3 regions of the Nocardia sp. NPDC005745 genome follow, and region 3 is predicted to be linked to each of the others. Evidence: riboswitches for the same ligand, from Rfam matches in the RefSeq annotation. Region 3 holds a riboswitch; each other region holds the start of a gene.
What was found. Region 3 has a riboswitch for S-adenosylmethionine ahead of ABZ420_RS25980 (aminotransferase class V-fold PLP-dependent enzyme). Riboswitches for the same ligand answer to the same signal wherever they lie in the genome.

Region 1: another riboswitch for S-adenosylmethionine. It lies ahead of ABZ420_RS33785 (ABC transporter substrate-binding protein); the one in region 3 lies ahead of ABZ420_RS25980 (aminotransferase class V-fold PLP-dependent enzyme).
Region 2: another riboswitch for S-adenosylmethionine. It lies ahead of ABZ420_RS16065 (rhodanese-like domain-containing protein); the one in region 3 lies ahead of ABZ420_RS25980 (aminotransferase class V-fold PLP-dependent enzyme).

What each region holds. Positions count from the first base shown of each region.
Region 1 is NZ_JBEXYF010000052.1:1,723-11,297, forward strand. Features, by position in the region: gene ABZ420_RS33755 (GNAT family N-acetyltransferase) at 1-457, shown strand, start outside; gene ABZ420_RS33760 (NAD(P)/FAD-dependent oxidoreductase) at 465-2,030, shown strand; gene ABZ420_RS33765 (carotenoid biosynthesis protein) at 2,027-2,896, shown strand; gene ABZ420_RS33770 (DUF3153 domain-containing protein) at 3,103-3,759, shown strand; gene ABZ420_RS33775 (glycosyltransferase family 2 protein) at 3,795-4,985, shown strand; gene ABZ420_RS33780 (hypothetical protein) at 4,989-5,696, opposite strand; SAM riboswitch class I at 6,081-6,174, shown strand; gene ABZ420_RS33785 (ABC transporter substrate-binding protein) at 6,390-8,009, shown strand; gene ABZ420_RS33790 (ABC transporter permease) at 8,012-9,016, shown strand; gene ABZ420_RS33795 (ABC transporter permease) at 9,163-9,575, shown strand, end outside.
Region 2 is NZ_JBEXYF010000013.1:110,411-119,985, reverse strand. Features, by position in the region: gene ABZ420_RS16075 (FAD-dependent oxidoreductase) at 69-1,532, opposite strand; gene ABZ420_RS16070 (hypothetical protein) at 1,908-2,357, shown strand; SAM riboswitch class IV at 2,421-2,537, shown strand; gene ABZ420_RS16065 (rhodanese-like domain-containing protein) at 2,552-2,968, shown strand; gene ABZ420_RS16060 (O-succinylhomoserine sulfhydrylase) at 2,965-4,179, shown strand; gene ABZ420_RS16055 (RpiB/LacA/LacB family sugar-phosphate isomerase) at 4,222-4,668, opposite strand; gene ABZ420_RS16050 (type 1 glutamine amidotransferase family protein) at 4,751-5,380, shown strand; gene ABZ420_RS16045 (MarR family transcriptional regulator) at 5,431-5,901, shown strand; gene ABZ420_RS16040 (HAD-IIA family hydrolase) at 5,891-6,697, opposite strand; gene fgd (glucose-6-phosphate dehydrogenase (coenzyme-F420)) at 6,847-7,857, shown strand; gene ABZ420_RS16030 (nitroreductase/quinone reductase family protein) at 7,926-8,432, opposite strand; gene pta (phosphate acetyltransferase) at 8,593-9,575, shown strand, end outside.
Region 3 is NZ_JBEXYF010000028.1:58,245-67,819, reverse strand. Features, by position in the region: gene ABZ420_RS26005 (alpha/beta hydrolase) at 1-446, opposite strand, end outside; gene ABZ420_RS26000 (DUF2752 domain-containing protein) at 661-1,119, shown strand; gene ABZ420_RS25995 (hypothetical protein) at 1,147-1,332, shown strand; gene ABZ420_RS25990 (M1 family metallopeptidase) at 1,333-2,679, opposite strand; gene ABZ420_RS25985 (Pls/PosA family non-ribosomal peptide synthetase) at 2,679-6,590, opposite strand; SAM riboswitch class IV at 7,260-7,373, shown strand; gene ABZ420_RS25980 (aminotransferase class V-fold PLP-dependent enzyme) at 7,421-8,740, shown strand; gene ABZ420_RS25975 (hypothetical protein) at 8,817-9,155, shown strand; gene ABZ420_RS25970 (flavin reductase family protein) at 9,289-9,575, opposite strand, start outside.

The DNA.
Region 1 (9,575 bases), on a different contig from region 3:
CGAGCACACCACCCGGCCCGGCTGGCAGGCGGTCGCCGCAGTGCTGCCCGACGACTCCGGCCGGATCGATCTGCGCCACGCGCCGATCGTGGCGATCGCCTACGGCTATCGCGGCGCCGCCCACCAGTGGTGGCACCAGCAGGTGCACAGCGGGATGCGGCGTTCGGGCTGGCCGGAACACTCCGCGCGCGAATTGCTGTCGGACTACTTCGAGCTCACCGAGCTGCATGTGCATCCCGCCGCGCAGGGTCGCGGCATCGGCGGCACACTGCTGGAACGGCTGCTGCGCGACCGCACCGAGCGCGCCGTGCTGCTGTCGACGCCCGAGGTCACCGGCGAGGACAATCGCGCATGGCGGCTGTACCGCAGGCAGGGATTCACCGACGTGGTCCGCAATTTCGTGTTCGCGGGCGACAACCGTCCGTTCGCGATCCTCGGCAGGCGGCTGCCGCTGTGAGGGTCACGTGACGGTGGTCGTCGTCGGCTCGGGCCACAACGCCTTGGTCGCCGCGTGCTATCTCGCCCGCGCCGGACACGAGGTGGAGGTGCTCGAACGCGACGACGTCCTCGGCGGCGCGGTGTCGACGGTCGAGCGGTTCCCCGGCCATCGGGTCGATCGCGGCTCGTCGGCGCACATCATGATCCGCCACACCGGCATCGTCGAGGAACTCGAACTCGACCGCTTCGGTCTGCGATACATCGACTGCGACCCATGGGGTTTCACGCCCGCGCACGCGGGCCGCTCCGCGATCGTGTTCCATCGCGACCTGGAAGCGACCTGCGCGTCGATCGCGGCGGCTTGCGGCTCGCGGGACGCGGCCGCCTACCGCCGGTTCGTGCGGACGTGGGGCCCGCGCAGCGCCCGGGTGATGCGGGCCTTCGGCGGCGGACCGACGCCGGGACGGCTGGTGCGGTCGTTCTGGGGACTGGACGCGAAGGACGGCGGCAGCGCTCTGTCGCGGGAATTCCTGCAATCCGGTGACGCGCTGCTGGACGCCTGCTTCGAGGACGAACGGTTGAAGGCGTCGCTGGCGTGGTTCGGCGCCCAGTCCGGGCCGCCGATGTCCGAGCCGGGCACCGCGCCGATGGTGGGCTTCGCCGCGCTCATGCACACCCTGCCGCCGGGGCGCGCGGTCGGCGGCAGCGGGGCGCTGACCACGGCCCTGGTGGCGCGGTTGCGATCCGACGGCGGGGTGGTGACCGCGGGCGACGCGGCGTCCGCGCTGCGCCGCGACGGCGACCGCTGGCGGGTGCGCACCGCCTCGGGCCGAGACCTGCGCGCGGACATCGTGATCGCGGGCTGCCATGTGCTGACGACGCTGGAGCTGCTGCGCGACGGCGGCTTCGACGGCGCGGTGCTCGACGACTGGCGCAGGCGCATCCGCGTCGGTCCCGGCATCGGGATGGTGGTGCGCGCCGCCACGTCGGCGCTTCCCCGCTATCCCGGCAGCCCGATCGAGCATTCCGCCCACGGCCTGCAATTCCTGGTGTCCGACCGCGCGCAGTTGCGCCGTGCGCACGGTGCGGCGCTCGCCGGGGACCTGCCGCCGCGACCGGTCGTCCTGGCGATGAGCTTCAGCGCACTGGACCCGACCATCGCGCCGCCCGGTGAACATCAGTTGTCGCTGTGGGCGCAGTGGCACCCGTACCGCCTGGCCTCCGGCGCCGACTGGTCCGATCTCGCGCGGCAGGAAGGCGACCGGATCATCGCCGAAGTGGAGTCCTACGCACCCGGTTTCGCGGAGACGGTGCTGCGCGGGCATGTGCAGACGCCGGTGGATCTGGAGCGCGAACTCGGGCTCGTCGGCGGCAACGTCATGCACGTGGAGATGTCGCTGGACCAGATGATGCTGTGGCGACCGCTGCCCGAGCTGGCGGGGCAGCGGGTGCCCGGCGCGCGGGGGCTGTATCTGACGGGCGCGTCCACACACCCCGGCGGCGGTGTCTCCGGCGCGAGCGGCCGCACGGCCGCCGCCCTCGCACTGCGCGACCTGCACCGGCGCGGGCTGTCCCGGTGGCTTCGACGATGACGGACTCGGGCGACCCGCCGCCTGCCCCGGCGGAACCCACCGCGACCGAGCACTCCGAGGGGCTGCTGTCCGGCTATCGCTCGGCGAGCTTTCTGCTGCCCCTCGTCCTCGTGGCGCTGACGATCGTCGCGCAGATCGCGTATCCGCTGACCACGGGCGGTGGGCGCGACCGCATCACCGTCGCGGTCGTGCTGCTGTCCACCGGCGCCGCGCTGGCGCACGCGACGGCGACCAGAGGATTGCGCTACGGCGTCGGCTTTCTGACCATCGTCTCCGGCATCGGGCTCACAGCGGAGGTGATCGGCACCGCGACCGGCATCCCGTTCGGCTGCTACGAGTACGCGACCGACCGGCTCGGACCGGCCTTGCTAGAGGTGCCGTTGATCGTCCCGCTGGCGTGGACCGGCGGGATGTACCCGGTGTGGGTGGTGGCCGGGATGCTGTCGCGGCGCACGATCGCCCGGATCGGGTGGACGGCGGTCGGCGCGGTGGGCTGGGACCTGTTCCTCGATCCGCAGATGGTGGCCGACGGGCAGTGGACCTGGTGTGACATCCATTCCGGACTACCCGGCCTCGACTGGATTCCGCTGACGAATTACCTGGGCTGGTTCGGTGTCGCGCTCCTGATGGCCGCGGTGCTCGCGGTCTGGGAGCGGGCGGCGCCGGATCCGGTGCGGACGCCGCGATCGCACGGCCGCCTGGTCGCGCTCACCGTTCCGGTGGCCTTGTTCCTGTGGACCTGGCTCGGATCGGCGCTGGCCCACGCGGTGTTCCTCGACCTTCCCTCCTCGGCGGGGTACGGCTTCGCCGGTATGGGTCTGCCGGGCGTTCCCCTGCTGGTCGCCCTGGCTCGCGCGCGCCGCTGACCCGCCGCCGCGTCCCGCGCCCGGCGCGCCGACGCGCGCTGCGACTGGCGCGTTTCATTCCGGGCGGCAGGCCTGGCACGATGTCACCCGTGCAGCCGAGTCCCGTCATCACGAAGCCCGATGCCCCGGACCTCCCGCAGCGGCGGGCCCCACGCCGCGGCGTGCGCGTCGCGTCGGTGGTCCTGCTCGCGGCGTTGCTGGTGCCGATGCTCGCGGGCTGCCTGCGGGTGCAGGTCTCGATGGGGGTCTCGTCCAACGACCGGGTGTCCGGCCGGATCGTCGCCGCCGTGGTGCCCGCCGACGCCGGGGACAAGGGCCCGCAGCTGAAGGCGCCCGAGACGCTGGCGGCCAAGTTGCGAGTGGAGCCGTACGCCCAGGACGGCTACACCGGCAGCCAGGTGTTCTTCGAGGACCTGTCCTTCGGTGATGTGCAGCAACTCGGCCAGCTGTCCGAGCAGACGCAGGGCATGTTCCAGTTGCAGTTCCAGCGCACCGGCGACCTGGTCAGCCTGAGCGGGCGGGTCGATCTGAAATCGCTGCCGCCGCACGGCTCGGACGTGCAGTTGACCATCGCGTTCCCGGCCCGCGTCGCCAAGACCAACGGCAGCCGCGAGGGCGACAACGTCGTCTCCTGGAAACTGCCGCCCGGTGAAGTGTCCAGGCCGCAGGCCGAGGTCAGCTACGCCGACCCGAATACCCGCTCGTTCGCGGGCTGGGCGGGCATCGCGGGCGGCATCACGCTCGCGGTGGCCGCCATCGTCGCGGCGATGGCGTACATGGACCGCAACCCCGCCGCGCCCGGCGCGCCGGAAGTCGGCTTCTCCCTGAGCCGCTGGTGGCGCTCGGTGACGCAGAATCGCTGAGCGGCAGGTCGGTGCGCCGGGATAGCGTGGCCCACATGGTGAGAGCCGACCTGCCGAAGACGTTGCGCGCGAACTCGATCCTGCCGACCTTCGCCACCGCGGTGGCGGCGCTCGGCGCGGGCATCGCGCTATACAACCGCATCACCGTGCCGAGGTTGACGAACGCCCCGACGACGGTGATCGAACCCGTCACCGTCTGCGTTCCCGCGCGCAACGAGGCCGACCGGCTGCCCGCCCTGATCGGTGACCTGCGCGCGCAGGTGGGCGTACCGCGTCTCGCGGTGCGCATCCTCGATGACGCGTCCACCGACGACACCGGCGCCGCCGCCCTGGCGGCGATCGGCGACGACCCGCGTTTCACCCTGCTGCGCACCGAGTCCGATCCGGTCGCAGGCTGGACCGGAAAGGCCGCCGCCTGTGTCCGGCTTGCGGAGGAGGTGTCGACGCCGGTGCTGATCTTCCTGGACGCCGACGTGCGGCTGGCCCCTACGGCGCTCGCCGCGGCGGTCGGCGCGCTGCGCACGCGCGCAGCCGCGCTGGTCTCGCCCTGGCCCCTGCAAGTGGCCGATTCCGTGGCGGAAGCCGTGGTGCAGCCTCTGCTGTGCTGGTCGTGGGCCTCGACGCTGCCGATCGCCGTGGCCGACCGGAGCCTGCGACCCGCCACGGCGGTGGCCTGCGGCCAGTTCCTGGTGTTCGACAACGCCGCCTACCGCGCGGTCGGCGGCCACACGGCCGTGGCCGGGAGCGTCACCGAGGACCTCGACATCGCCCGTACGCTGCGGCGAGCCGGTCACGCCACCGCTCTGGTCGCCGCCGGAGAGTTGGCCCGCACCAGGATGTATCGCGGCGCCGCCGACCTGGACGCGGGCTACACCCGCTGGCTCTGGTCGGCCTACGACGGCACGATCACGGGTGGAGCGGCGGTGGGACTCGTTGCGGCCCTCGCCTATTGGGTACCGCCCGCGGCCGCCGTGCTCGGCAGGGGCGCGGTCCGCCGGGCGGGCGCGATCGGCTGGCTCGCCGCCGTCGCCGGGCGCCTGCTGGCCCGCTCGACCGAGACCGGCGGCCCGCTGGGACGCGCGGACGTGCCCGCCGCCCTCGCGCATCCGGTGTCGGTGGCGGCGTATCTGCTGCTGTGGGCGCGTTCGCACCGGGCCCGCCGTCGCGGCACGGCGCACTGGAAGGGGCGTTCGCTCCCAGGAGCGGCGCCGCGCCGCGACAGCTGAATCTCACGGGACCGCGGTGATTCCGACCGTCGGCAGGAAGAAGCAGGACTTGGCGCCGTTCTGCACCGTGCCGAACACCGCGGCGAGAACGGTGCCCTTGCCGGTGTCCACCGGGACCGCCCGCACCCCGCCCATGGGGAGGGCCGCGAAGAGGAAGTCCCGGATCGCCTGCTCGGCCACCGGCCGCTGATCCGCGGGAACGGCAGCGGGGATCATCGCGCGGGCGATGTCGGCCAGCGGCCCCATGGCGGCCGTTCCGCTGCGTCCGTTGCTCAGATTGAGCCAGGCCACCTGCATTCCCGCGGTGTTCGCGCCGTCCGGCCCGAGGCCGTAGGGCACGAAGGTGAACATGGCTTGCCCGGCCTTGACGGCGCTGAGGTCCAGTCCGGGAAGCTGCACGGTGTTCTTCGGCCACGGCCCGGGTATGGCTCCCGCCACCGCGGGCGCCAGCCCGGCCGTGGTGTTGTCGAGGCAGAACGCCGACGCGCTCGGGTACGCGAACGGCTGGATACCGAGCGCGCGCAGCGCGTCGAGCGCGGCTTGATAGGCGCCGAACAGGTCACCGGGGGCGGCGATCGGCGCGGAGAGATCGGAGAACGCGGGAATCGTGGCATCCGGAGCCGCGAACGCGGCACCCGGCCCGGCAAACGCGAGGGCGACCGAACAGGTCGCGACAGCGGACAATTGGGTCAGACGACGCAAAGTGATCACGAAACCTCCTCATCGGCGGAACGATCGAGGGGCACAGTACTCCGGCAAACGGCTCCAACAGCACGGATTGCGTACAGCAATTTCGCGGCGAGTCTCGTTTGCCCGAAACAGGCTTCCGCGTGGCCGACCCGCGTTCCCCAGTCCTGGCGATACCCGTATGCTGCATCGGACCGCTGTCGTCCGGCGCTGGGCGCCCGTCCGCGAGGACGTGACAGCTCGCACCGCCCCTCGGCGAAGCAGCGCACGCCTGGTTACTACAAAGACCCGATCAACTGGCGTGGACAAGGTCTACGCTCACGCTGATTACTTCTCTTGTTCCAGCCTTCCCTTGCTGGGCATCATGATTCGGCTCGCCCCTCACATCGGTTGACAGGGGGTCGGCGCCAACCATCCAGAGCGACCGAGAGACCTGGCTCGTCGACGTCGCAGCAACCCCCCGGTCACCGGGTGCGGGTGCTTCCGCCGGGACCGATGGAGGAACCGAAGTGATCGTCGAGGACCCGTCATGAGTGCGTCCACCGCACCCGCGACCGCCCCGAATCGCGAATCAACCCACCCGGCCTGCCGAAGAAACGCTGAGCAGATGACGCAGCGCCGCTGTATGCCCGGCCGGCCGTCGGCGACCGGTGTCGCCGACGCCTTTCCCCAGCCGGGCGAGCAGCTCGCCCGCATCGAAGTATCTGGAGTCGCCTCGTGATCCGAACCCGTCACCGAATCGCCGCGCTGGCCGGCGCGCTCGCCGCGGCCACCACCATTGCCGCCTGCGGCAGTGATTCGGCCGCACCCGGCGGCGACGCGGGCCCGCCCCGGCCGGGCGGCACCCTGCGCTACGGCCTGTCCCAGGCGCCGACCTGCTCGGACCCGGCCCAGGCGGGCACCAACCAGACGCTGTACGTCGCCCGGCAGATCGTGGATTCGCTGACCGACCAGGATCCGGCCACCGGCGAGCTGAAGCCGTGGCTGGCGCAGAGCTGGGAAGCGAGCCCCGACGCGAAGGTCTTCACCTTCCACCTCACCGACGGGGTCACCTTCAGCGACGGCACGCCGCTCACCGCCGATTCGGTGCGCAACACGTTCGATTCGGTCGTGCGGCTCGGCTCGGGCAAGGCGCCGCTGGGCAGCAGCTACCTCACCGGCTACGTGGGCACCACGGCCGTCGACCGGCTCACCGCCCGAGTCGAGTTCAGCAAGCCCAACGCCCAATTCCTGCAGGCGGTCTCGACCGCCCAGCTCGGCATTCTCGCCGACGTGACCACGGCGAAGCCTGCCGAGCAGCGCTGCCTCGGCGACAACGTCGGCAGCGGGCCGTTCACCTACGCGGCCTACCGCCAGGACGCCGCAGTGACGCTGGCCAAGCGCAGCGGCTACCACTGGGGTTCGGCGGTGTTCGCCCATCGCGGCGAGGCATACCTGGACAAGATCGAGTTCACCGTGGTGCCCGAATCCGGCGTGCGCACCGGCAGTCTCGCCTCCGGGCAGCTGGACGCGATCAGCGACGCGTTGCCGCAGGACGCGCCGCAGATCGAGGCGGCGGGCGGCCGGGTGCTCAGCACCGCCAACCCGGGCGTGCCGTTCGGGCTGCAGCCCAATGTCACACGCGGACCGCTGCGCGATCCGGCGGTGCGCCAGGCGCTGCTGCCCGCGATCGATCGCAAGCAATTGGTGGACACCGTGCTCGGCCCGCAGTTCAAGCCCGCGACCAGCCCGCTGGCGAGCACCACACCCGGCTACACCGACCTCTCGGCACGGCTGGCCTTCGACCCGGCGAAGGCGCGCACCATCCTCGACCAGGCCGGGTGGGTGCCCGGCGCGGACGGCATCCGGACGAGGAACGGTGAGCGGTTGACGTTCTCGGTGCTCTTCAGCCAGGTGTTCGCGGGCAACCAGGCGATCCTCGAACTGGTGCAGCAGCAACTGCGGCAGGTCGGCGTCGAACTGAAGCTGGACCTGGTGTCGGTGGCGGAGACCACGGCGCGGCAGAACAGCAAGGACTTCGACACCTTCTACGGCAACACCACCCGCGCCGATGGCGACATCCTGCGCACCTCCTTCGGTCTCGACGGGCGCAATCTCAATGCGCGCGGCGCCATCCCGTCGCTGGACGACGCGCTGAACGGGCAGGTCGCCACCGTGGACACCACGGTGCGCAACGGGCTCATCCACACCGCGCAGCAGCAGGTGCTCGAGGCGGGCCTGCTGATCCCGACAGTCGAGCTGTCCCAGGCGATCGGAGCGGCGGCGAGCACGCAGGACCTGAAGTTCGAAGCCTCGGCGCGATTGCAGTTCTTCGACACCTGGCTGAGCGGGCGATAGTCATGGCGCGTTATCTGGCCCTGCGGGTGTTGCAGGCGATCTGGGTGCTGTGGGCGGCGTTCACGCTGTCGTTCGTGGTGTTGTACCTGCTGCCCGCCGACCCGGTCTCGATCGCGGCCGATGGAGGCGGGTCGGGCACCCCGGTGGACAAGGCCGCCATCGCCGAGTTGCAGGCCCGCTACGGGCTGGATCGGCCGCTGTGGGAACAGTATTGGACCGCGCTCGGGCACGCCGTGACCGGCGATCTCGGGCATTCCATCGCCACCGGGCAGCCGGTCACCGGCGCGATCGGTGACGCGCTGCCCGCCACGCTCGCGTTGACCGGCACCGCTCTGCTCTTCGCGGTCATCGGTGGCGTCGCGCTGGCGTTCGCGGCGACTCAGACCCGTCGGCCGTGGCTGCGCAACGCCTTGGCCGCGCTGCCGTCGCTGGGCGTCTCGGTGCCGACCTTCTGGACCGGGCTGCTCCTGCTGCAGGTGTTCTCGTTCCAGTTGCGGCTGGCACCCGCGTTCGGCGGGCACGGGTTCGCGGGCACGGTGCTGCCCGCGCTCACCCTGGCGCTGCCGATCGGCGCGGTCATCGCGCAGGTGCTCACCGCCGGGCTGGAGACGACCTGGCGTCAGCCGTTCGTCGATGTGGCCCTGGCCAGGGGCGGATCGCGCTGGTGGGTGCGGCGCACGCACGTGCTGCGTCCGGCCAGTGTGCCCGCGTTCACCATCGCGGGGGTGCTGGTGGGCAACATGCTCGCCGGATCGGTGGTGGTGGAGACGGTCTTCGCCCGTCAGGGCGTCGGGCGGCTGACCCAGACCGCGGTGCTGGCGCAGGACATCCCTGTGGTGCAGGGCATCGTGCTGCTCACCTCGGCGGTGTTCGTGGCCGTGAATCTCGCGGTGGATCTGCTGTATCCGCTGCTCGACCCGCGCATCGCCACCCGCTCCCGCGCCGCGGGCGGCGAGTCCGAGCGGACCGCCGTCGACGCCGCCGAGGAGGCGATCATCCGTGCCTGACGCCGCTTACGTCATTCGTACCGCCGCCGGACTCGCGCTCGGCGCGCCGCCGGCCGAGGAGGTGAGGACTCGTGGTTGACGTCATCGAGGAACGGCGCACAGCGGTGCTGCCCGGTCTGCGGCGCCCGGCCGTGCGCTGGAAGAGGCTGCGCGGCAATGCCGGACTGCTGATCGCGGGCGCTGTCGCGCTGCTCGCCGTGGGATGGGCGCTGGTGCCGTCGGTCTTCGCGGGCGGCGACCCGCTGACCGGCGTGCCCGCGCAGAAGTTCCAGGGCCCCAGCGCCGAACACTGGTTCGGCACCGACAATCTCGGACGCGACCTCTACACCCGGATGGTGCACGGCGCCGGGCTCTCGTTGACCGCCACGCTGGCCGCCGTCGGCATCGCGCTCGTCACCGGGTCGCTGCTCGGGCTGCTGTCGGGCGCGATCGGCGGCGTGGTCGACGCCGTGGTCATGCGGTCGGTCGATGTGCTGCTGTCGGTGCCCGCGCTGCTGCTGTCGCTCGCATTGGTCACCGCGCTCGGCTTCGGCACCGGCAATGTGGCGATCGCGGTGGG
Region 2 (9,575 bases), on a different contig from region 3:
GGTCGAATTTTCCGCTGCCACAGCTGGGGTGTCGTTGTGGCAGCGGAGTCGGTTCGCAGCCGGGGTGATCAGACCTTGTGCGGTTCGCTGGCGCGCAGCATGTCCTCGCGCTCGACGACCTTGACGCGCTCGCGGCCCTCCGGCTCGCCGAGGGAGCGTTCGTGCGCGTCGAGGCGGTACCAGCCTGCCCAGGTGGTGAACGGGATGCCCTTGCTCTCCAAGAACTCGGTGACGGCCTCGGGTTCGGGGCGCTGCGCCGGGGTGAAGCCGGGAGCATCGTCCAGCAGGCAGGCGATGGTCTCGTTGGCGTCGCCCTTGGTGTGGCCGATCAGGCCGACCGGGCCGCGCTTGATCCAGCCGGTGACGTAGGTCGCGGGCATGTAGCGCGCGGCGCCGTCGGCGTTCTCGTCGGCGATCACGCGACCCGCTTCGTTCGGCACGGTGCCCGCCTGGTCGTCGAACGGCAGCTGGGTCAGGTTCTGCGACAAATAGCCGACGGCGCGATAGATCGCCTGCACGTCCCAGTCCTTGAACACGCCGGTGCCCTTGACGTTGCCGGTGCCGTCGAGCTGGGTGCGCTCGGTGCGCAGGCCGACGACCTTGCCGTTCTCGCCGAGCACTTCGGCGGGGGATTCGAAGAAGTGCAGGAACAGCTTGTGCGGCCGGTCACCGGCGTCGCGGATGGCCCACTGCTCGAGCGTGTTGGCGACCATGTCGACCTGCTTGGAATGCCTGCGCGCGGCTTCGGAGCCTTCGTCGTAGTCGATGTCCTCGGGGTCGACGATGACCTCGATGGTGGGGGAGTGGTCGAGTTCGCGCAGTTCCAGCGGGGTGAACTTGGCCTGGGCGGGCCCGCGGCGGCCGAAGACGTGCACCTCGACGGCCTTGTTGGCCTTGAGGCCCTTGTAGACGTTCGGCGGGATCTCGGTGGGCAGCAACTCGTCGCCGGTCTTGGCCAGCACGCGAGCCACGTCGAGAGCGACGTTGCCCACGCCGAGGACGGCGACCTTCTCCGCGTCCAGCGGCCAGGTGCGGGGGACGTCGGGGTGGCCGTCGTACCAGGAGACGAAGTCGGCGGCGCCGAAGGATCCGTCGAGGTCGATGCCGGGGATGGGCAGGGCGCGGTCGGCGTTGGCGCCGGTGGAGAAGATCACCGCGTCGTAGAAGGCCCGCAGGTCGTCCAGTGTGATGTCGGTGCCGTAGTCGATATTGCCCAGCAGGCGCACCTGCGGCTTGTCCAGCACCTTGTGCAGGGCGGTGATGATGCCCTTGATCCGCGGGTGGTCCGGCGCGACGCCGTAGCGGATCAACCCGAACGGCGCGGGCATGCGCTCGAACAGGTCGATGCTCACCTCGGCATCGGACTTCATCAACGCGTCGGCGGCGTAGATCCCGGCCGGACCGGCGCCCACGATCGCGATGCGGAGCGGGCGGGTCCTCGCGGTGTGCGCGTCAGGCCCGGCGGAGGAAGCCTGCGTCACCACGGAGGGCTCGCGAACACCGCCATCCTCTACTGCACTCTGTTCGGTCATCTCTTTACGCGCACCTTACGGTCGAAACAATTAATGACGTCTGGCTTAGCTTAGGCTAAGTTGACGCACCGGCTCGGTCGCGCCCTCGGGGCGCACGCCTGCGTTGCCGGCTCGTGGCTGCACGGTGCTCCGTTCGCCGCGGCGTGGAGCTGCCGATTCGCTATGACAGCAGGCCGCCGTCCCGCGATTCTATCGGGATGGCCGATGCCACCCCGCGTCGGTGCGTGAACTCGGCGGATGCCGTCGAAAGCCACAATCGTCGCTTACCCGCTCGCGCGCGGCCTATCGCGGACGGCCGGACCCGGCCGGCGCCGCCCTGGTCCGCGGCCGGGGGTCGATCGCTCGATACCCGCGCCGACCAGGGATCATCGAGCCATGACCGAACAGCAGCCGACCCCGGGCGAGGACGAGATCATCCGGGTGGATCAGACCGACAAGCGCTCGGCGGCCCCGTTCATCGCGGCCGCGGTGGTCGCGGCGATCGTGCTGATCGCGATCGTGCTCGGCGGCGTGCTGTCGCCCGCTGAGAAAAATGTCACAGAAGCCGACCGCATCGCGGCGGCCGTCCGCAATTTCGTCGACGGCTCCAACCGCAGCGACGCCGTGCCGCCGCCCGGCACCGCGTGCCAGGGTTTCGACGCGACCCGCTCGCCGCTGGCGGGGCAGGACGGCGCCGGAAAGCCGGTCGAGATCACGAAAATCGACAGTCCGATCATGGACGGCGACCGGGGGAAGGCGACCGTGACCACGAAGGTGGACGGGCAGGAGCGGACCTCGACCTGGAATCTCACCCGATCCGGCGGTAAGTGGCTGGTCTGCACCTGAGCGTTCGCGCAGTGTGCGCCACCGTTTGACAGGGTGACCCGGGTCGGTGCAATCTCAGTCGAAGGTCATGAGAACCAGTGTCAAGCCCCGGCATTACTGGTCGGCAACCCTCCTCCGCGGTGGGGTGCTCCGGGTGACGACCTGGCGGCGCCTTGGTCCCGGGCGCGGCAAGTGCGGATTCGCAGGAGGTGCACATGAGTTATGCCGGTGACATCACCCCACAGCAAGCCTGGGAGCTGCTGCGGGACGATCCCGAGGCCGTCCTCGTGGACGTGCGGACGGAAGCGGAATGGAAGTTCGTCGGCGTCCCCGACACCAGTTCGATCGAACGGCCCACCGTGCTGATCGAGTGGGTCGATTCCACGGGCGCGCGCAACGAGACGTTCGTCGAGCAGTTGAAGCAGGCGCTCGACGGCCACGATCCCGAGGCTCCCGTCGTCTTCCTCTGTCGCTCCGGTCAGCGTTCGATCGGTGCGGCGATCGCCGCAACCTCGGCGGGTTACCGCACCTCCTACAACGTGCTGGAGGGCTTCGAAGGCCCGCTCGACGAATTCGGGCATCGCGGCGGCGCGGGCTGGCGTGCCCTCGGATTGCCCTGGCGGCAGTCGTGATCACCGGCGGCGCGTTCGACAAGCCGCTGCCCGACGGCGTCGGTCCCGCGACGCTGGGCGTGCGCGGCGGGCTGCGGCGCTCCGGTTTCGAGGAAACCGCCGAGGCGCTCTATCTGACCTCCGGCTTCGTCTACGAGAGCGCCGAGGCCGCGGAGGCCGCGTTCACCGGCGAGGTCGAGCATTTCGTGTACTCCCGCTACGGCAACCCCACGGTGGCCATGTTCGAGGAGCGGATGCGCCTGATCGACGGCGCCGAGGCGTGTTTCGCCACCGCCAGCGGCATGTCCGCGGTGTTCACCGCGCTGGGCGCGCTGCTGAAGGCGGGTGACCGGCTCGTCGCCGCGCGCAGCCTGTTCGGCTCGTGCTTCGTGGTGTGCAACGAGATCCTGCCGCGCTGGGGCGTGGAGACCGTCTTCGTCGACGGCGAGGATCTCGACCAGTGGGAGCAGGCGCTGTCGGTGCCCACCCAGGCGGTGTTCTTCGAGACGCCCGCCAATCCGATGCAGACCTTGGTCGACGTGCGCCGGGTGACCGAGCTGGCGCACGCGGCGGGCGCGAAAGTGGTGCTGGACAACGTGTTCGCCACTCCGCTGCTGCAACGTGGCTTCGAACTCGGCGCCGACGTGGTGGTCTACTCGGGCACCAAGCACATCGATGGGCAGGGCCGCGTGCTCGGCGGAGCGATCCTCGGCGACCGGGACTACATCGACGGCCCGGTGAAAACGCTGATGCGCCATACCGGCCCGGCGCTGAGCCCGTTCAACGCGTGGACCCTGCTCAAGGGCCTGGAGACGATGCCGCTGCGGGTGCGCCACTCGGCGGACTCCGCCCTGCGCATCGCCCGTTTCCTGGAGGGCAACCCGGCCGTCAGCTGGGTGCGGTACCCGTTCCTGGAATCTCATCCGCAGTACGCGCTGGCCACCGGTCAGATGAGCGCGGGCGGCACCGTGATCACCTTCGAGCTGAGCGCACCCGAGAACGAGGCGAAGAAGCGCGCTTTCGAAGTCCTCAACCGGTTGCGCATCGTCGACATCTCCAACAACCTCGGTGACGCGAAGACCCTGATCACGCACCCGGCTACCACGACCCACCGCGCCATGGGTCCCGAAGGCCGGGCCACCATCGGCCTGACCGACGGCGTCGTGCGTATCTCGGTGGGCCTGGAAGACGTCGAAGACCTCCTCGACGACCTCGACCGCGCCCTGTCCTGATCCCGCTCGGCGGTCGCCTGCGGATCGGGTAGGGAGCCTGCGTCAGACTCGCCGTTCGATCTCGGAGAGATGGGCGATGTTGGCCTGGTCGTCGTGGCCTGCGCTCGGTTCGGTGGTGAACCAGGCATCGAGGATTTCCCGGAGTTCGGCGCTGGAGGTCGAACGCAGGCTCAGGGCGAGGACGTTGGCGTCGTTCCAGGTGCGGGCGCCCGCGGCGGTCGAAGCGTCGGCGCAGAGCGCGGCGCGCACGCCGGGAACCTTGTTGGCCGCGATCGAGGCGCCGGTGCCGGTCCAGCAGCAGACGATCGCCTGGTCCGCCGCGCCGGAAGCGACGTCACGGGCCGCCGCCTCGCTGGCCCATGCCCAGTCGTCGCGTTCCGTGTCGCACAGCGCGCCGTGCGGCACGATCTCGTGGCCGCGCTTGCCCAACTCGTCGATCAGTTCCCGGGCCACTCCGACCCGCTCGTCCGCCGCCACCGAGATTCGCATGCTCCCAGCGTAGTTGCCGGTTCGTCGGGAGAATCGCTCTTCGCTATTGACAGTATGCTGTCAAAGATGACAGCATACTGTCATGACTATGAAGGCAGTGCACATGGCCGTTTACGACACGCTCGCCGATTGGGAGGTGGGCGCGGCCACCGCGCACATCAACAAGCCGACCTGGCACCGGGAGCCGGGAACATGGCAGGTGAAGACGGTCGGCCCGAGTGCGGAGCCGATCACCACCATCGGAGGCATGCGCATCGTGCCGGACGTCGTGCTCGCCGATCTCACGCCCGCCGACAGCGCGATGCTGATCCTGCCGGGGGCGGATACCTGGGAAGGGCCGGAGCTGGACCCGTTCGCGCACAAGGCACGCGAATTCGTCGACGCGGGCGTGCCGGTCGCCGCGATCTGCGGCGCGACGTTCGGCCTGGCCAAGGCCGGCTTGCTCGACAACCGCCGGCACACCAGCAATGTCGCGGAATTCCTGCGCTACAGCGGCTATGCGGGCGCGGACCACTATGTCGAGGCCCCGGCTGTCACCGACGGTGACGTGATCACCGCCAGTGCGAGCGCGCCGTTCGAATTCGCGCGCGAGGTGCTCGGCAGGCTCGGCGTGTACGAGCCGCACGTGCTGGACGGCTGGTACCGGTTGTTCGCACACGCCGATCCCGGCGGCTGGGCGGTGCTCGCGGAGTACGACGCGGAGCACGCGTAAGCGAGAATTGCCGGTGATCCGGCCGGATCGCCGACATCGGGAGGTGCCGCATGACCCCTGAACAGGAGTTGTTCGCCACGGCGGCGATCACGTCGTTCCGCCTGAACGGTCAATTCCTCGCGGTGGCCGAGGAATTGGCCCGACCGGCGGGTCTGACCGCCGCCTGGTGGCAGGTGCTCGGAGCGGTGACGCGCACGCCGCTGCCTGTCGCGGGCATCGCCCGCGAAATGGGCATCACCCGGCAGAGCGTCCAGCGCATCGCGGATCTGTTGGTGGACAAGGGACTCGCCGAATACCGACCCAATCCCGCGCACCGCCGCGCGAAACTCGTCGCCATCACCGAGTCGGGACTGGCCGCGGTACGCCGCATCAACCCGCGGCACAAGGTGATGGCCGAACGGCTCGTGGACGAGCTCGGCCACGAGCAGCTCGCGCGCGCGGTCGAGGCGCTCACCGCGTTGTCCGCCGCCGTGGACGCGATCACCACGGAAGGCGACGGGGACGCACCGCTCAATCCGTGAACGGGGACCCGGTCTTCCCGATCAGGTCGGCGACGGAGTCCACCACCATCGTGGGGCGGTAGGGGAAGGCCTCGAAGGACGCGCGGGTGGAGATGCCGGAAGTGACCAGGATGGTGCGCATGCCCGCCTCCAGGCCGGAGATGACGTCGGTGTCCATCCGGTCGCCGATCATCACCGTCGACTGGGAATGGGCGCCGATGCGACGCAGCGCGGAGCGCATCATCAGCGGGTTCGGCTTGCCGACGTAGTACGGGTCGCGGCCGGTGGCGCGGGTGATCAGCGCGGCCACCGAGCCGGTCGCGGGCAGCGAGCCGTCCCGGGAAGGACCGGTCGGGTCCGGATTGGTCGCGATGAAGCGGGCGCCTCGCTCGACCAGCCGGATCGCGGTGGTGATCGCCTCGAAGGAGTACGTGCGGGTCTCGCCGAGCACGACGTAATCGGGATCGCTGTCGGTCAGCACGTAGCCGATCTCGTGCAAGGCGGTGGTGAGCCCGGATTCGCCCACCACGTACGCGGTGCCGTTGGGCCGCTGCTCGTTCAGGAAGGTGGCGGTGGCCAGCGCGGAGGTCCAGATCGCTTCTTCCGGGATGTCCAGCCCGGTGTGCCGCAGCCGCGCCTGTAGATCGCGCGGCGTGCGGATCGAGTTGTTGGTCAGCACCAGGAACGGGGTGTCGTTGGCGCGCAATTCGGCGAGGAATTTGTCGGCGCCCGGGATGAGATGGTCCTCGTGCACCAGCACGCCGTCCATATCGGTCAAGTAGGACAGGATCGGCTCGTCTGCGGTCACGCGGGCCATTATCCGCTATCGCGCCGCGACCGGAACGGCCACGACCGGCAAGCTGTGCAGATCATCCGCGCCAGGCCGTCGGCGCGGAGGCGGCAGCGTTGACTACTGTCGAGAACGGATCGCGACGGCGGCGAAACGAAACGCGAGGAGCGTGGCAGATGAGTGGACTCAAGCTCGGATACAAGGCATCGGCGGAGCAGTTCGGCCCCCGTGAACTCGTCGAGATCGCGGTGCTGGCCGAGCAACACGGCTTGGACAGCGCCACGGTGAGCGACCATTTCCAGCCCTGGCGGCACAAAGGCGGGCACGCGCCCTTCTCGCTGGCCTGGTTGGCCGCGGTCGGCGAGCGTACCCAGCGCATTCAGCTCGGCACCTCGGTGCTCACTCCGACCTTCCGCTACAACCCCGCGGTGATCGCGCAGTCCTTCGCCACCTTGGGCTGCCTGTACCCGGATCGCGTCATGCTGGGGGTCGGCACCGGTGAGGCGCTCAACGAGATCGCCACCGGATACACCGGCGAATGGCCCGAGTTCAAGGAGCGTTTCGCGCGGCTGCGCGAGGCGGTCGACCTGATGCGCGCACTGTGGACCGGCGACCGCGTCGATTACGACGGCGAGTACTACAAGACCGTCGGCGCCTCCATCTACGACGTGCCCAAGGGCGGCATCCCGATCTACATCGCCGCGGGCGGCCCGTTGGTCGCGCGGTACGCGGGACGCGCGGGCGACGGCTTCATCTGCACGTCGGGCAAGGGCATGGACCTCTACACCGAGAAGTTGATGCCCGCCGTCGCCGAGGGCGCCGCGAAGGCCGGGCGCAGCGTGGAGGTCATCGACCGGATGATCGAGATCAAGCTGTCCTACGACACCGATCCCGAACTGGCCAGGGAGAACACCCGGTTCTGGGCCCCGCTCTCGCTCACCGCGGAGCAGAAGCACAGCATCACCGACCCGATCGAGATGGAGGCCGCCGCCGACGCGCTGCCCATCGAGCAGATCGCCAAGCGCTGGATCGTCGCGAGCGACCCCGACGAGGCGGTCGCCCAGATCAAGCCCTACCTCGACGCCGGCCTCAACCACCTGGTCTTCCACGCCCCCGGCCACGACCAGCGCCGCTTCCTCGACCTCTTCCAGCGCGACCTCGCCCCACGCCTGCGCGCCCTCGCCTGACGTTCACGAGTGGCACACCACGGCGATGCCCTTTCGGCCGATGCCGCGGTGGTGTGCCACTCGCGGCGTCATGCCCGGCGGAGGGCGAAGATGCGGAGGTCGCGGGTGGTGCGGGAGCGGTAGGCGGCGTAGGCGCCGGTGATGTCGACGAAGCGTTGGAAGATGGGGGTTTTGTCGGGGTCTTCGACGGGGGTGGCGGTTACGGGGATGCGTTCGCCGGCTATCGCTACCGTGGCGGTGGGGTTGGCCAGGAGGTTGGCGGTCCAGGCGGGGTGGTGTGCCTGGCCGAAGTTGCTGCCGATCACGTAGAGCGTGTCGCCGTCGTGCACGTAGAGCAACGGCTGGGTGCGCGGCTGCCCGGATTTGCGTCCGATGGTCGTGAGCAGGATGACCGGCGCGCCGATCGGGCCGAGCACGGTGTACTTGGCGCCGGTGCGCTCCAGGACCGCCCGGTCCAGCGGGGTGAGGGCGCGGACCAACCGGGAGCCCGGCTTGGTGGCCGCGAATCTGCTTGCCGCGCGGGCGAACAGATTGGTGCGCGAACCCCACTGCCGATCCGGAAATTGCTCAGCCATGCCCGGACTATAGCGGGGCGGAAACCGGCCGGCAGACCGGCTGCCGTCGCGGCCCGGAGTGTTCCGGGACGGCCCTGCGGCGGCCGCGCTCGCTTGCCCGGCGAGTGATCACCGTCGCGCGGCGCGGCCCGGTTGCCCTCGGTTCACTAAGCTCTGCGGCATGGCCGACAACGCTCTATCCGCCGTGTACATCGCCTCTCCCGAGGGCGACACCGGCAAGTCGACGGTGGCCCTCGGGGTGCTGCAGATGCTGTGTGCGACGACCGCGCGGGTCGGCGTGTTCCGGCCGATCACGCGCTCGACCACCGAGCCCGACTACATCCTCGAACTGCTGCTCGAGCACAGCACGGCGGACATCGACTACGCGCAGGCGATCGGCACCACCTACGAGCAGGTGCACGCCGACCCGGACGCGGCGATCAGCGAGATCGTGCTGCGCTTCCACGAGGTCGCCAAGATGTGCGACGCGGTGGTCGTGGTCGGCAGCGACTACACCGACGTGGCGAGCCCGAGCGAGTTGCGCTTCAACGCCAGGATCGCGGTCAATCTGGGCGCACCGGTGCTGCTGGTGGTGCGCGGCGCCGGACGCACCCCGGACGAGGTGAAGCAGCTGGCCGACCTGTGCGCGGCCGAGCTGGCCCACGAGCACGCGCAGCTGGTCGCCGTCATCGCCAATCGCTGCGACCCGCAGCGGCTGGACGAGGTGGCCTCGGCGCTGCGCGGCTTCGGCGTCCCCTCCTGGACGCTGCCCGAGGTCCCGCTGTTGATCGCGCCGACCATGGCCGAGCTGTGCACCGCCATCGGCGGCGAGATGTACAGCGGCGATCCGGAATTGCTGCACCGTGAGGCGCTGAAGATCATGGTCGGCGGCATGACGGCGGAACACATCCTGGAACGGCTGGTCGAGGGCGTGGTGGTGATCGCGCCGGGCGATCGGTCGGACGTGCTGCTCAGCGTCGTCAACGCGCACGAGGCGGAGGGCTTTCCGTCGCTGTCGGGCATCATCATGAACGGTGGCCTGCTGCCGCATCCCGCGGTGGCGCGGCTGATGACCGGGCTCAAGCCCAAACTGCCGATCCTCACCACCGAACTCGGCACCTACGACACGGCAGGAGCCGCCTACCGCACCCGCGGGCGGATGTC
Region 3 (9,575 bases):
GCCTGCACCGTGATCCCGCCCATGCTGTGACCGACCAGAACGGCTCGTTGCCCGGGGCGGAGCGTCGCATTCAGGACTACCGAAAGGTCGTCGGCCAGCGACTCTTTGGTGGGGGCCGACTTGCCGAGTTCACTGGCACCGTGGCCGCGCTGGTCGTAGCAGACCACGCGATACCGGTCGGCGAAGGCGTTGATCTGCGGGTTCCAGTACTCGATGCTGCAGCTCCAGCCGTGAATCAGGACGATGACATCGCCCTCGGCGGGACCGTACGCGTGTACTCGCAGGCGAGCGCCGTCCTTGGTGGTGACGGGGATGACCGCGTGACGGGCGGTGGGCGCGTTCAACGACGCGGTCCGGAAGGTGCGGGACCGCAGTCCGGCACGGTAATCGGCGGTGAGCGCACCGTTGTGCGCGTCCGCCAGCGTCCTCATCGACTTCGCCAGCATGAGCACTCCTTTGTGTCCACCGTCACCGTACAGTGCAAGCAAGGTGCTTGCTAGTGCTAGCGCTGCACGACGGCATTCCTGGTGTATATCGGGGAGTACCCCCGGAATCGCTACCGCAAAAGATCATTTCGGAATGAACCGGGTTGTGAGGTATCGGGCGTATAGGCGGCGCTACTGTGGCGTCCTCGATCGCCACCCGGTTACGGTTGACTTCGTGGACATCGCGCAACCTTCCTCCGGCCCCGCTACGGAGCTGGGACCCGAGCCGAGGACCGGATGGCGCGGCGTCGGACTTCCCCTGCTCGTCGCGGGTGTCGGAGTGGGCGTCGGGGTGCTGCTGCATTTGCGCGATCCGCACGTCGAAGGCTCCTACGGGACCTGCCCGGTCTACGCGCTGACCGGTTGGTACTGCCCCGGCTGCGGCGGGATGCGCGCCGTGCACAATCTCACCGACGGGCACGTGCTCGACGCCCTGCACAGCAACTTGCTCGCGATCCCGCTGGTCGTCGCGTTCGTGGTGTGGGTGACGGACTGGACCGTCCAGGCCTGGCGCGGGCAGAAGATGCGGCTGCCGTCGATCAGCCGGACCACCATGTGGACATTCTTCGCCTTGTTGGCGATCTACACCGTGGTGCGCAATACGCCGTGGGGAACCCTGTTCACACCCGTGTAACACGCCGATGTGGGGGCACCCTCAGGTATGAACGATTCGCTGAAGACCCGGGTGCGGGAGAAGTTGCTGCGCCAGCTCATCGAGGATCCGCGGGATACCGAGCACGACGACCCCCGGCAGATCGCGGTGGAAACCGATCTCGACGCGCTGGCGAACGTCCCGGAGGACGATCCGCTCGTCGAGGAACTCGCCGCCCGCTATCTGGTGTTCTGATCAGGCCGTCGAGGCGCCGCCGTAGGGCGGCAGCTGCGGTAGCCGCTCGGCGAGCAGCCAGCTGTCCCACAGCGGGCGCAGCGAGACAAGGCTGTAGTGCCCCGCCAGGTCGGTGAACTCCTCGGTGGTCACCGACGAGTGGCGGTAGCGGATGGTCCACTCCCGCAGCAGGTCGAAGAATCCCGAATCGCCGAGTTCCAGGCGCAGCGCGTGCAGGGTGAGCGCACCCCGTTTGTAGACGCGATCGTCGAACATGCGCTGCGGTCCCGGATCGCCGATGGCGATGTCCTGGGGCTCGCGGGAGAGGTTGTGCCGCGCGGCGCGGGCCAGCTGGTCGGCGGTGGGTCCGCCCGCGGCCTCCGACCAGATCCATTCCGCGTAGCAGGCGAAGCCTTCGTGTAGCCAGATGTCGCGCCACTGCCGGATGGTCAGACTGTTGCCGAACCATTGATGGGCCAGCTCGTGCGCGACCAACCGTTCGGCGCCGCGCCGGCCGTCGCAATGGTTGGCGCCGAAGATGGAGATGCCCTGGGCCTCGATCGGGATCTCCAGTTCGTCGTCGGTGACGACCACGGTGTAGTCCTCGAACGGATAGGGGCCGAACTTCTCGCTGAAAACCTCGAGCATCCGCGGCTGGCGAGCGAAGTCGTGGTCGAAGTTGGCGCGCAACCGCGGCGGTAGGACGGCGTGCATCGGCACCGCGGAGTGCGAGGGCCCGATGCGGTGCTTGCGGTAGTGACCGATCTGGATGGTCGCCAGGTAGCTCGACATCGGTTCGGGCTGCTCGTACACCCACGTGGTCTGACTGGCCTTGGTCTGCTTACGCAGCAGGGTTCCGTTCGCCACCGCGTAGTACGGCGAATCTGTGGTGATCGAGATCCGATAGCTCGCTTTGGAACTCGGGTGGTCGTCACAGGGGAACCAGGACGCCGCGCCGTTGGGCTGGCTGGCCACGAGCGCGCCCTCGGTGAGTTCCTCCCAGCCGACCTCGCCCCACGGCCCGCGCACCGGTTTCGGGGTACCGCCGTACTGCACCACCAGCGCCAGCACGCCGCCCGCCGGAATCCGCTGCTGCGGCGTGACGATCAACTTGCCGTGCTGATGGGCGAATTTCGCGGCCTTGATCCCGTTGACGGACACCTTCGACACGCTCAGCGCCTGGGCGAGATCGAGTGCGAACCGGGTGCGCACCTCGGTGGTCACCGCGGTGATTGCCGCGCGCCCGGTGAGCCGGTTGGCGGCAACCCGATAGGCCAGCTCCAGTTCGTACCGGGTGACCCGATACCCCCGATTGCCGTTCTGCGGGAGGTACTCGTCGATGGGGGCTTCGTAGAACTTGCCCGTCATCAGCGCGCCCCGGGGTCGCCCGTGAACCAGGGCGCGATCGGGTTGCCCCACCAGCGCGTCGAGGCGGGCACCGTGTCACCGCGCATGACCAGCGAAGCCGGGCCGATGGTCGCGCCGTCGCCGAGCGCCGAGGCGGGCAGCGCCACGCAGTGCGGACCGAGGGTTGCGCCCGCACCGAGAGTGACGGTGTCCATGGCCATGATCCGGTCGTGGAACAGATGGGTCTGCACCACACAGCCGCGTTCCACGGTCGCGCCGTCGCCGAGAGTCACCAGGTCCGCCTCCGGTAGCCAGTAGGACTCGCACCATACCCCGCGCCCGATGTGCGCGCCGAGACCGCGAAGCCAGAGGTTCAGTACGGGCGTCCCGGTCGCCGCGCGCGCGAACCACGGCGCGGCAACCGTTTCCACGAAGGTGTCGGAGACCTCGTTGCGCCAGACGAACGAGCTCCACAGCGGATGTTCCCCGGTGCGTATCCGCCCCACCAGCAACCATTTGGCGGCCACCGCGCTCGCCCCCGCGACAGCGCCTGCCGCCAGCAGTACCAACCCGCTGAGCAGTCCGGCGGCCAGATGGCCGAACGTTTGCGCGAGCCAGGCGAGGGTGAAAAGCACGCCGAGCCCGATCGCGAAGGTCACCAGCACCGGGACCAAACGGCAGGTTTCGACGATGCCGCGGGCTACCCGCAAGCGCGCGGGCGGGTCGAAGGTGCGCGCGGTATCGGCGTTCTCCGCGGCGCGGCGCAGCCGGACCGGCGGGCTGCCCAGCCAGGACGAGCCGGGTTTCGCCTTGGACGGCGCCGCCGACAGCACCGCGACCAGCCCGTTCTTCGGGACACGGCGGCCGGGCGCGGTCATCCCGGAGTTGCCGAGGAAAGCGCGCTTGCCGACCTTCGCCTCCCCGATGTGCAGCCAGCCGCCTCCGAGTTCGTAACCGGCGATCATGGTGTCATCGGCCAGGAACGCCCCGTCGGCGACGGTGGTGAACTTCGGCAGCAGCAGCACGGTCGACGCCTCGACGCTCTTACCTATCTTCGCGCCGAGCAAGCGCAGCCACAGGGGGGTGAGCAGGCTGGCGTACAGCGGGAACAGGAAGGTGCGCGCGGAATCCAGCAGCCGCTCGGTGGCCCAGGCCTGCCAGCCGACCCGGCTGCGCACCGGGTGGTAGCCCTCGGTGAGGCCGATGCTAAGCAGCCGGACCGCGACGATGGTCGCCGCGGCGTAGACGCCCAGGCTGAGCAAGGTCGCGAGGGGAAGCACGGCGAACGCGCGCGCGGCGCCGACGGCGAGCGTGCGGGTGTCGCGAACGAACCAGGCCAGGAACGCCCCACCGGCGCCGATACCGAGAATCGGCATGGCGGCCAATGCCATCGACGTGATCCCGAAGATGCCGACCCAGTGCCGGGCACGATCGGGCGTGTGCGCGGGCCAGCGGTGCTGTGCCTTACCGACCTTCACCGCGGGCGAACCGGCCCAGTCCTGGTCCGCCTTCACCTTGCCCGATACCGCGGAGCCGGGGGCCACCTCGGCGTTCTTGCCGATCTTGGTGCCCGGCAACAAGATCGAGCGTGAGCCGACCACCGCGCCGGGGCCGATCGTGATCGGGCCCAGATGCACCAGGTCGCCGTCGATCCAGTAGCCGGACAGGTCGACCTCCGGCTCCACGCTGCACCCGTCACCGAGTTCGAGCATGCCCGTCACCGGCGGGAGGCTGTGCAGGTCGACGCCCTTGCCGATCTTCGCGCCGAGCGCGCGTGCGAACGGCACCATCCACGGCGCTCCGGACAGGTTCTCGGCGCCGCTGGCCTCGGAGAGACGGACGGCCGCCCACAGCCGCAGATGTACCGAGCCACCGCGCGGATAGCTGCCGCGCCGGATGCCGCGCAGCAGCAGCCGCGTGCCCGCCACGCAGATCGCCATGCGGCCGGGCGGCGAGATGAACAGCAGGAACGCGGCCAGCGTCCACCACCAGGACAGCTGGGGGAGCCAGGGCAGTGAGCCGGACCAGGCCGCGATATTGCCGACGATCGCCAGCCAGGTGAGCCACTGCAATCCGGTGAGGGTGGTGAGCGGGATGGTGGCCAGCACCTGCGCCGCCTGCGCGGGCAGCGGCGTCGGCCGGACTGTCCGCTCGGCGACGGCCACCGCGGGGGTGGTCTGTTCCAGCAGGTCGGCCAGCGCGCCGAGGCGGGGGTGGTCGTAGACGTCGGCGACGGCGATCTGCGGATACCGTTCGCGCAGGGCGGTGACCAGCTGCGCCGCCGCGAGGGAGCCGCCGCCCAGGTCGAAGAAGTCCGCGTCGAGATCGCCGACCTCCGCGCCGAGAATGGCATCCCACAGTCCGGCGACCCATTGGGCGGTGCCGGTCAGGTCGTTGTCGTCGTCGTCCTCGGCGGCATTGGGCAGCGGCCAGGGCAGCGCGTCGCGGTCCACCTTGCCGGAGGTGCGGGTGGGCAGCTCGTCGACCACCGCGAGCCTGGGCACCAGCGGCGCCGGAAGTTGTCCACCGAGGACGGCGCGCGCGGCCTTGACATCGAAGTCCGGGCCGGGTCCGGTCAGATAGCCGACCAGAACCTTGTTGCCCGCCTTGGTGGTCCGGATGGCCGCCGCGGCGCCCGTGACGCCGGGCAGGTGTTGCAGAGCGTTGTCGATCTCGCCGAGTTCGATGCGCCGCCCGCCCAATTTGATCTGGTCGTCGGCGCGGCCGAGGAAGACCAGTCCGGCGCTGTCGTTGCGGACCAGGTCGCCGCTGCGGTAGGCGCGCTCCCAGCCGACGGAGGGCAGCGGCGCGTACTTCTCGGCGTCCTTGACCGGGTCGAGATAGCGAGCCAGTCCGACGCCGCCGATCACCAGTTCGCCGGATTCCCCCTCGGCCACCGGGTTACCCGTCTGGTCCACGACGACCAGGTCCCAGCCGTTGAGCGGCAGGCCGATTCGGATCGGCCACCGGCCGTCCAAGCGCGCGGCGCAGGCGACGACCGTGGCTTCGGTGGGGCCGTAGGTGTTCCACACCTCGCGAGCCGAGTCACCGTTCCCCGCGAGGCGCTCGGCGAGTTCCGGGGGGACGGCCTCGCCGCCGAAGATGAGCAGGCGCACCGCCTCCAATGCCTCCACCGGCCAGGTCGCCGCCAGGGTCGGGACGGTCGAGACCACACTGATCTCCCGCCGCACCAGCCACGGGCCGAGGTCGGCGCCGGTGCGCACCAGCTCACGCGGGGCGGGCACCAGGCAGGCGCCGTTGCGCCAGGCCAGCCACATCTCCTCGCAGGAGGCGTCGAAGGCGACCGACAGACCCGCCAGAACCCGGTCACCCGGACCGATCGGGGCGTCGCGCAGGAACAGATCGGCCTCGGCGTCGACGAAGGCGGCCGCGTTGCGATGGGTGACGGCAACGCCTTTCGGAGTGCCGGTGGAACCGGAGGTGAAGATTATCCAGGCGTCGTCGCCGGGAGTGGGCAGCGTCGACCAGGTCTGTTCGCGCTGGTGCTCCGCTGCGCGGATGCCCGCGGCCGTGGTCTCGATGCCCTCGGCGGTCACGATCGCGGTGACCTGCGCTTCCCCGAAGACCAGCTCGGCGCGCTCGTCCGGGTCGTCGGCGTCGACCGGCACGTAAGCGGCGCCGGAGTAGAGGACGGCGAGGATGGTCACATAGAGCCCGCGGGTGCCCGACGGCATGCGCACGCCGACCCGATCGCCGGGCCGCACGCCCGCGGTGGCGAGCCGGGCCATGGTGTTCTCGATCTCGACGACCAATTCCAGATAGGACAGCACCGCGTGGCCGTCGTCGATGGCGGGGGCGTCGGGATGGGCGAGTGCCGTCGCGGTCAGGATGTCGACGAGCGTCCTGGCCCCCGGTGCGCGATCGCCGCGTGACAACGGGCCCGCCGGCGCGTCGACGTCTGTCTCGAGCATGGTGCTGTGCGCACCTCCCATCGACTTGCCTCACACTTTCCCGTTGTTGTGTCATAGCTGGGTTACCAAAGGGCAAACAGCGCTGTGGCCAGCTGTCCACGGTACCCGGGGTTGTCGTCGCTTGTCGTTCACCGAACCGGATGCCGGATCGGTGGGTGTGATGCGCGTTGTTGCAGGTGGGGTCGATATTCGCCGCTCCGGCAGGGCAAAACGCTGGTGGGCGGCTCGCCCGCCGCGTTCGCCGGGAGATCGCTGATTCGAAGGTGTGATTCGGCTCATCGAGCGATCCGAAGCTGGTTCTCGCGAGGGCCGGGACGCCCGTTTGTTCCGGCCGGTCAGCGGGGAGTCGCAGCGGGGCGCCGCGATCGGATTCAGCGCGTTCGAGATACGGAGGTGCTCGAGAAGCTGCGCCGTTGTGGGAAACGAGCGGGGACCGAGTCGAATCGGCATCGGATCGGCTCGGTGGTAACCGCCGAGCGAACCGAGGCCCGTTCACCCGTGGACGGGGCCGGTGCCGAGACGGGAAATCCCTCGTCGGGCGCGGCTCGCGCGTCGTCGTGGGGGTGCTTGTAATGGCCGCCGCGTGGTGGTTATGTCCACGCGGTGCTCGTGGTGACTCGGGTGGAATGTGGTTGACAGCGCCGGGGCGCTTCTGCCACTCTCGGGTCTGGTCATGAGTGCCAGCGCAAAGCCCCGGCTTGCTGGCCGGCAACCCTCCTCCGCGGTGGGGTGCTCCGGGTGACGACCCGGCCGACGCCCAACCGGGCGCGGCAAGCGCGGACTCGCCGAATCGTTCGGTCGCGAGTCCCTGAGCCGACGGGATTCACGTGATGACTACTGCTGTCGACAACTCCTGTGCCGCACTCGCCCGGGTGTCCGGCGACGAACTGCGCGTGCCGCTGGTGCACGGCGGATCGGCGACCTACGCCAACTTCGACTACGCCGCGAGTGCGCCCGCGTTGGCCCAGGTCACCGACCGGGTGCAGCAGTTGCTGCCGTACTACGCGAGCGTGCACCGCGGCGCGGGCTACGCCTCGCGGATCTCCACCGAGTGCTACGAAGCCGCTCGCGGATCGGTCTCCCGGTTCCTCGACGCCGCCGACGATCAGGTGGTGGTCTTCACCCGCAACACCACCGACTCGCTGAATCTGCTGGCCTCCTGCGTCCCCGGGGACACCGTGGTGCTCGACATCGAGCACCACGCCAACTTCCTGCCGTGGACCAAGCGGGGCAGGCGCGTCGTGCAGGCCGCCGACACGGTCGAGGAGACCATCGGCAGGCTGGTCGCCGAACTGTGCAGCAAGCCGGCCGCATTGCTCGCGGTGACCGGCGCATCGAACGTGACCGGCGAGGTGCTTCCGCTGGAACGGCTGGCCACCATCGCGCATCAGTGCGGCGCCCGGATCCTGGTGGACGCCGCCCAGTTGGCGCCGCATCGGCGGATCAGTCTGCGGGACACCACGATCGACTACCTGGCGTTCTCCGGGCACAAGCTCTACGCGCCGTTCGGCGCCGGTGTGCTGGTGGGCAAGCGGGATTGGCTCGACGCGGCGCAGCCCTACCTCGCGGGCGGCGGCGCGGTGCGCGAGGTGCGCAGCGACGCGGCCGAATGGGCGTCCGCTCCGCAGCGGCACGAAGCAGGTTCGCCGAACGTGCTCGGCGCCGCCGCGCTGGCCGCCGCTTGTGACACGCTCAGCGGGATCGACGCCGAAACCCTTGCCGCGCACGAACACCGGCTCGCCGACCGTCTGCGCGACGGCTTGGCTGCGATTCCCGGCGTCCAACTGCTGCGCATCTGGATCGACACTCCCGACTCCGTCGGCATCGTCGCGTTCACCCTGGACGATTTCGCACCCGGCCACGTCGCCGCCTATCTCTCCGCCGAACACGGCATCGGTGTGCGCGACGGACGCTTCTGCGCCCACCCGCTGCTCGCCCGCCTCGGTTTGGACGGCGCACTGCGCGCCAGCATCGGCCTCGGCACCACCTCCGCCGACGTGGACCGCCTGATCGAGGCGATCGCCATCCTCGCGCGAACGGGCCCCACCTGGAACTACACCGCCGAGAACGGCGTGTGGAACCCCATCCCCGAAACGCGCCCCTTCACCTCCACCGCCCCCACCGGCGCGGCCCCCTGCCTCATCGGCTGAGGCCGCGCTGGTCCCGATGGCGTGATTACACCGGATACCATCGCCGTATCCGGTAACCCGAGTTCGAGGCGGTCTCATGAGCACCCGGCCCGTGTGGGCCACCGATCCGGCCGCCCTTCTCATCACGGAGGAGGGTTACGCGGCACTCCCGGAAGACGTCCAACGTCAGATCGAGGTGCTCGACGGCCACGTGATCGTCTGCCGGAGCGGCACCTTCGAGCACAACAACGTGGCCAGGCGACTGGCCAACGCGTTGGAACAAGGGAGCCCGGACGAGCCGCGCACCGGCGTGGTGACCGACTTCGAGATGCATTACGTGCGGAGTCGTCCGGCAAGTCCAGGAATGCCGTCTGGACTGGGCGAGCCGCAGTTACCGGCTGGCGGAAACCCATCAGGATGTGCTCCGGCTCAGTGATCCGTTCCCGGTCGACGTGGACTTCGCCGTGCTGGACGGTGCCTGACGGTTTCTCGAGCTGGATCGGCCGGCGCGCGCTCGCCGCGGAGTCGGTCGTGCGGGCGCGGCCGAGGTGGCGTAGTCGAGCGCTGGGTCAGTCGCTGAGGGCGATCGGTCGGTAGTAGCGCCCGTTGTAGTACAGCAGTGGAGCGGCGGCGGGTTTCTCGTCGGTGTTGTCGTGGACCCGGGTGACCAAGCCGACGACGAAGGTGTGGTCGCCGAGGGGGATCAGTTGGTGCACCGTGGCGCGTAACCAGATGGGGGTACCGTGCAGGACCGGTTCGCCGGTGTCCAGGGTGGTCCACAGGGCGCGGTCGGTGAAGCGTTCCTGCGCGGTCCGGGAGAACCGGTGGGCCAGGTGCTGCTGGTGTTCGCCGAGGA